DNA from 2 places in the Faecalibacterium sp. 3 genome. Region 1 is predicted to be linked to the other one. Evidence: predicted binding sites of a transcription regulator. Region 1 holds the regulator's gene; the other holds the start of a gene.
What was found. Region 1 encodes HrcA, which represses chaperone genes, less so after heat shock. Its sites were predicted from a motif close to TGTTAGCACTCNNNNNNNNNGAGTGCTAACA; they were not measured.

Region 1 (3,406 bases):
GCGGCAGTAGGCTCGTTGATGATACGCTTGACGTTCAGGCCTGCAATGGTGCCTGCGTCCTTGGTGGCCTGACGCTGGCTGTCGTTGAAGTAGGCAGGAACGGTGATGACGGCCTCGGTAACAGACTCGCCCAGATAAGCCTCGGCGTCAGCCTTCAGCTTCTGCAGGATCATAGCGCTGACCTGCTGGGGAGTGTACTCCTTGCCGTTCAGGGTCACCTTGTGATCGGTGCCCATGAAACGCTTGATGGAAGCAACGGTGTTCTCGGGGTTGGTGATGGCCTGACGCTTTGCGACCTGACCCACCAGACGATCGCCGGTCTTGGTAAAGCCGACCACAGACGGGGTGGTGCGTGCACCCTCAGAGTTTGCGATAACAACGGGCTCGCCGCCCTCCATGACAGCCACGCAGCTGTTGGTAGTACCAAGGTCGATACCAATGATCTTACTCATAATGAAAACTCCTCTCGAAAGAACAAATCGTATTGTTTATGTGATGCTCAAATGTTTGTAAGCGGATATTATATTCAAAACCCCTGCGGGTTTCTGCATTGTTACTCGGCCACCACAACGGTCGCATGGCGGACGATCTTATCGCCCAGTCTGTAGCCCTTCTGGTAGACCGTGATGACGGTGCCGCTCTCCTGTCCGTCCGGGGCGGGGATCTGCTGCACCGCGTTCATGAAGTTGGGGTCAAAGGGCTTGCCCAGCGCTTCGATCTCCTCCACATGGAGGACGTCCAGCGCCTTGGCGGCTTTGTCCAGCGTCATGGTCACACCCTTTTTGTAGTTCTCGTCGGTGGTGGGGGCGTTGGCTGCCATCTCCAGCGTGTCCAGAATGGGGATGATCTGGTTCACCGCAAAGGAAATGCCATCGTTGAACTTCTGGTCGGCTTCGCGGGTGGAGCGCTTGCGGTAGTTCTCGTACTCGGCAGCCATGCGCAGCAGCTGGTCTTTGGCCTGTGCAGCGTTGGCTTCGGCCGCGTCCAGCTTTGCCTTTATGGCTTCCAGCTCACGGGCCTTCTTATTGAACCAGCCGCCATCCTTCTTCTTATCATCCTTCGGGTCGGCAGCTTCAGCAGCAGGTTCCTGTTCGGGTGCTGCCTGCTGGGCCTTCTCCTCGGGAGCCGTTTCGGGCTGCTCCGCTTCCTGAGCCGGAGCCGTCTTTTTTGCTTCTTCGCTCATTCCAGATCCTCCTTATAGATCACAGTCCGCCGGGGTACGGCAGCCTGTGGGGTGTCTTTTCGTTTGCCGCTCATGCCCTCGCCCAGCTGGTCTGCAAAGTAATGCAGCAGCGGCATCAGTTTCTGGAAGGGCATCCGGGTGGGGCCGATCAATGCAATGGAGCCCCACAGGCCTCCGCCCACCAGATACCGGTCGCTCACGATGCACAGGCCCGGGATCTGCGGTTCCAGATCCTCGCCCAGCAGCACGCTCTCGCTGCGTTCTGCCGGAGGTGCGATCAGGGCCGCTGCCTGTTCTTCGTCGTTCAGCAGGGTAAGGATGTCACCCACCTTGCCGTCCAGCTGAGGCCAGTCCAGCAGATACTGCTCACCGCCCAGAAATACGTGGGGCTTGACGGAGTCCTGCAGGATGGCCGCCGCCGCGCTGATGACAGGCACCAGCTCCGGGTCGATCTGGCTGCACAGCTCTGCCAGCAGCCGGGGCGAAAGATCCACCGGCGCCACAAAGGTGAGGTTTCGGTTCAGCAATGCGGCAAGAGCCGCCGCATTCTCGCGGGAGAGGCCGGTGCGTACCCGCGCCACACGGGTGCGGACGTAACCGGCAGTTGTCACGGCCAGCACAGCGGCTGCGCTGCGGCCCACCTGAACGACTTCGTAATGGGCAATGCACAGATCCTCTGCACACGGGGTGCTGATGGCGGCAGTGCAGCCGCTGATGGCGGCCAGCGCCCGGGCTGCACCCTGCGCCAGCTTTTCCGGCTCGTGGTCGAGACTTGCGAACACCGCATCCACACGGGCGCGGCTCACGCGGTCCAGCGGCTGATCGTCGGTCAGCAGATTATCAAGGTAGTAGCGGTAGCCCTTGGCACTGGGCACACGGCCCGCGCTGGTGTGGGGCTGCTCCAGCAGGCCCAGCTTTGTCAGCGCCGCCATTTCATTGCGGAGCGTTGCGCTGGAAACTGCCATGTCAAAGTAGTTTGCCAGCACGCTGCTGCCAACGGGCTCGCCTTCGAGACCATACAGCGCCACGATCGCCTGCAAGACTCGCTGCTTGCGTGCATCCATCGTCATAGCGCCTGCCTCCTTTTTGCGTTCGCTTTGTTTGTTTAGCACTCCTTGTTCCTGAGTGCTAAGACCATTATAGCCAATTTTCCGGTGCTGTCAAGCCCCTTGGAAAAATGTTATCAAAGATTCATAATTCTGTCATAAAAAGGGGGTGTGGCCCTGGCAGTACGTCAGGCTTTCCGGTTTTGCCAAAGCGTCTGAGGGGTCAAGCCCGCTTCCCGCTGCGCCGCGCTTTCGCGGAAAGCAGCGCGGCAAATACCGTTTGCCGCCACGACCCCCACCCGTGAAAACGCAATGCCGGGCGGTCCGCAGACCGCCCGGCATTGCTCTATTATAAATAATTTTTCCGCTGAATATGCGCAATATGCGCAAAGCAGCGCGGCGCGCATTCAAAATCGTCCTGCCTTACTCCTCCATCTGTCTGGCCAGAAACGCTGCCGCCACATTCACCGCCTTGAGCTGGGCGGCGTCCGGCACAGCGGTGCGGTCTTCGGTCAGCAGACCCACCACGCCGATCACATCGCCCGACGCAATGATGGGTGCGGCGCACAGCACCACCCGGGGCGAGCCCTCGCAGGGCAGGATGCATTTTTCCGCAATGCCCTCGCACTGGTACAGCCTGCGGCCATCCATCAGCTTTTCCAGCGGCTGGCTGATGCTGCGGTCGGCCAGCTCCCGCCGGCCGCTCCCGCTCACCGTGAGGATGCGGTCCCGGTCTGCCACAAAGGTGGTAAGCGCAAAGCTTTTGCTCAGCACCTCGGTGTACTGGGCTGCCACTGCGTTCATTTCGCCAATGGGGGAATACTTTTTAAAGATCACCTCGCCGTCGCCTGTCGTGAAGATCTCCAGCGGGTCGCCGCGGCGGATGCGCTGGGTGCGGCGGATCTCTTTGGGGATCACCACCCGTCCCAGCTCGTCGATGCGGCGCACGATACCTGTTGCTTTCATTGTTGGCTCCTCCGTTTCCTTGAAAATGCCTGCACCTCTAGTATCTGTCAGCCCGGGCAATTTATACCTACGGAAAGCTGCCCCTTCGTTGCGTTTCCGGCAGGGTTCTGCTACAATGATACCAAAAGCCGTTTTCATAAGCACAGCACCCTGCTTATGAGGACAGCTTCTGAAATTCTGCTGAGAAAGGCAGGTGTCAGGATGCCGAACA
Region 2 (3,406 bases), on a different contig from region 1:
GTTTCCCGGCAACATCCGCAAGCTGCTGGCTGACACGCTCTCCGCTGATGCCGTAGGTGGCGGCGAGCATTTCTGAAACCGGCTGTTTCAGGTCATCGTTGTACTGCCACAGGTCGGGGTCACGGGAATTACGGCGCACCCCGGTGTCCGACACATCGAAAACGTAGTGCAGGCGCGGGAATCCGCTGGATTCATCCAGCAGGGCGATGCCCTTAGAACCGCGCCGGACATAACGGTTCATCCGGTTGTTCCAGATGTCATAGTCGGCGCAGGCGGTGGCATCGGGCCGCTGGGCGTAGATCATCAGCTGGTCTGCAAAGGGGTACTTGTACAGCCTGGATGCGGTGGTCAGGTAGTCCGTCCAGCTTTCCCAGTACCGGGTCAGACCATTCGCCGTTTGCTGGGCGAGGTTAAGGTATTCTTGCGTTTTGTTTGGCATTTTGGCCTCCTTTCAGCTCTGTGGTAAACAAAAAAGCGAGCGGCCTTTTCAGGTCACTCGCTTATGGAATCTATGGTAGTTTATGGCGCACTTCGGCCTTCCGGTCTTGCTGCCTGCGGGCTGATACGCCGTCTGCATAAGAGCGACACCTTTGTGCTGGCTGTAGACCTGCCCAGCGGCATCAACACGGATACCGGGGAGGTTGCCGAGGGTGCTGCCCATGCAGATTTGACCGTAATCTTCGACAGTTATAAGCCTTTGCATATGGCAGAAGCTTCTGCGCCGCTGTGCGGAAAAATCATCTGTGCTGACATTGGCATCCGGGATGAATGGCACCCGGAGTTTTGACGAAGGCTTGCCGCTGCGGAAAAATACCGGGAAACAAAAAATGCCCCCGGAGGGCTTGTTGCGGCTCTCCGGGGGGCATCTTATGTGCGTTGTGCCTTGGCGCACACGACCGGCGTTTTACTCGATTGCAATCAGATTCGGGTTCTCAGGCAAAGCCTTCGTCTGCTGAGGAGCAGGCAGCTCGACGTGCAGGACGCCATCCTCGAACTTTGCGTGGATGTCTTCCTTCTTCACATCGCCCACGTAGAAACTGCGTGCGCAGGTGCCGGAGAAGGATTCGTGCCGCAGATAGCGGCCCTTCTTATCCTTTTCGTCATTACTGTGGCTGCGCACTGCCTGAATGGTCAGGTAGCCGTCGTTCAGATCCATCTGAACGTCTTCCTTCTTGCAGCCCGGCAGGTCAACAGCTACTTCGTAACCGTTGTCCGTCTGTTTGACATCGGTCTTCATCATGTTTGCACCACGCTTACCAAAGGTATCACGAGCCTCACGGTTCATCATACGTTCCAGTGCAGCGTCATTCCAGAACGGATCGAAGAAATCATCGAACAGGTTTTCATGGAAAACAGTCGGCATAAGCATAAATCATTCCTCCAATCCCGGCGTTCGGGTCGGGGCAAAAAATCTGAAGCGTCCACTCGGAAGAGCTTTCCGGGGAGTCTTGCGGCTCTCCTTTTTCCCTTCCTCCTGAGCACGCCACTGTTATAGCACTGCATTTTAGCACTGTCAATAGTAGAGTGCTAATATTCACAAAAAAATAATACTTTTGCAACAATATCTTGTATCTGTCTTTCCCCCATTACCACAATGAGACAAAAATCAACACCGGGAGATGGAATCGCACACCGTTTTCTTTCCGGCTTATCCCATTTTGGCGCAAAAAAGCTAGGATTCAGTTGTTTTCCTGCTGCTTTGTATGATTTTTGCCATCGTTTTGCAGCCGCTTTTCCAGTGCGGACTGCTTGGCAAGAATGGCGTTTACTTTATCGTACAGGTCCTCGATCATGATCTCGGTCTTCAGGTTGACTTTATAGTCATTTTCCGCTCTGCGGCGGTCTTTTTCCTCCTGACGGTTCTGGCTCATCATGATCAACGGTGCCTGAATTGCCGCCACACAGGACAGTACCAGATTCAGCAGAATAAACGGATACGGGTCAAACGCTTTGGCAGCCAGCACCGTGTTGACCACCATCCAAAGAATCAGAACACCGGTAAAGGAAAAGATAAACGCCCAGCTTCCGGCAAATTTTGCAATGGAATCTGCTGCACGCTGCCCCAGCGTATACTTTTCTTTTTCGCTTTCAGGACTGACGGAGATCTTACTGTCTGCCAGCAGATTCAGCACTTCCTCATCGGTCATGTCGTGCCGGATGTCCTTGAGCACTTCTTTTAATAGTTTTCTGTTTTCCTTCATAACGGTCACTCCTCTCTCATGGATGTTCTTGGGTGGTAAACGGGAATTTATCAGTATCTCTTTTTGCATGTTTTGGGTATCGTTGCTTCATAACTCATATCAAGCAACATTTTGATTTTGTCATCTGATACGCTGCACATCCAGTGCAACAGTAATCCAGCTATCCTTGCTCATGTGATACGCCGGGAAGAAGCCGGGTTCCTCTCGTAGTGTGCCAATCAGAATTGGGTCACATTTGAAATCGACCACTTCCAGCATTTCTTCGCCTTGCAGCCCCAGCTTGTTCTTTGGTACATAGCGGATGGGGAAACTGCTCAGTTTGGGCGCAAAGGCGTGTTCCGTCAGCACAAAATCCACCTGTGCCTCGGTCATCATGTCATGGATGCGCCCGGTGGGAAAATCCGGCTCGGCTGGGACATATCGGCCGCCGCATTTGAGTACCGCCAGAATCGAGGCAATCATCTCGGTTCGGTGACGCATGACGATGCCGATGCTGTGTACTTCCTGCGGAAAGCTGCACGTGATCATATCCACCATGTTGGACAGCTCTCCAAAAGTCATGGTGCGGTCGTTTTCAATGATAGCCGGGGCATTTTCATGTTCTTTAACTACCTTCTGAAAAAGCGAATAGATCGTATCCATCGTTTTATCTCCTTGTCGGTTTATCTATTTAATATCCAGTGAATGCCAGCCGCTGTGCGCTTGTTGCACGCCTGATAGTGGCTGCCACTGTTCAGTACGAAGGTGGTTTCGATGCCTTTCCCGTGGCACAGTGTTTCTATCTCCTGCGTATTCTGCTGCACAACGTTCAAAATCGGATTATCGGTGGAGCTCTCCTTGTCTCCGAGAGAAAAATACAGACAGTCAGGTTTGCGCTTCATCTCATGGGAGCACACATATTCCATGATGCCCTCAAACCAGAAGGAACCTGACATACTCGCTGCGCGGGCAAACACATCCGTTTGGTAGAGAGCGTAGAGGGTGAACAGCCCGGCCAGCGAGTAACCGGCGAGGCCCCGCCAGGCGGGCGCACCGGGAAGGAGTGCTTCCGCTTCCGGCATAATTTCATCCAGAAGCAGTTTCAGGTAATCATCCGCACCCCCGGTGCAGGGCGTATCGTGTTTAGAGATCGGCCCCATATACCACGGTGTCATGTCATGATCCCATTTCAGCTTACTGACCGCCACCAGACTGAAATCTGGGCA

Region 2: ACNSPV_RS13905 (Hsp20/alpha crystallin family protein) is a predicted target of HrcA. The motif match lies at 1,503-1,533, and genes of this name have one in related genera.

Annotation. Positions count from the first base shown of each region.
Region 1 covers NZ_JBLWFN010000001.1:1,088,994-1,092,399, forward strand. The annotation lists gene dnaK (molecular chaperone DnaK) at 1-452, opposite strand, end outside; gene ACNSPV_RS05080 (nucleotide exchange factor GrpE) at 554-1,183, opposite strand; gene hrcA (heat-inducible transcriptional repressor HrcA) at 1,180-2,253, opposite strand; gene ACNSPV_RS05090 (stage V sporulation T C-terminal domain-containing protein) at 2,653-3,195, opposite strand; gene ACNSPV_RS05095 (aminoacetone oxidase family FAD-binding enzyme) at 3,397-3,406, shown strand, end outside.
Region 2 covers NZ_JBLWFN010000002.1:23,790-27,195, forward strand. The annotation lists gene ACNSPV_RS13895 (hypothetical protein) at 1-76, shown strand, start outside; gene ACNSPV_RS13900 (NAD(P)H-hydrate epimerase) at 503-787, shown strand; gene ACNSPV_RS13905 (Hsp20/alpha crystallin family protein) at 905-1,369, opposite strand; gene ACNSPV_RS13910 (DUF1003 domain-containing protein) at 1,680-2,270, opposite strand; gene ACNSPV_RS13915 (AMP-binding protein) at 2,322-2,843, opposite strand; gene ACNSPV_RS13920 (alpha/beta hydrolase) at 2,864-3,406, opposite strand, start outside.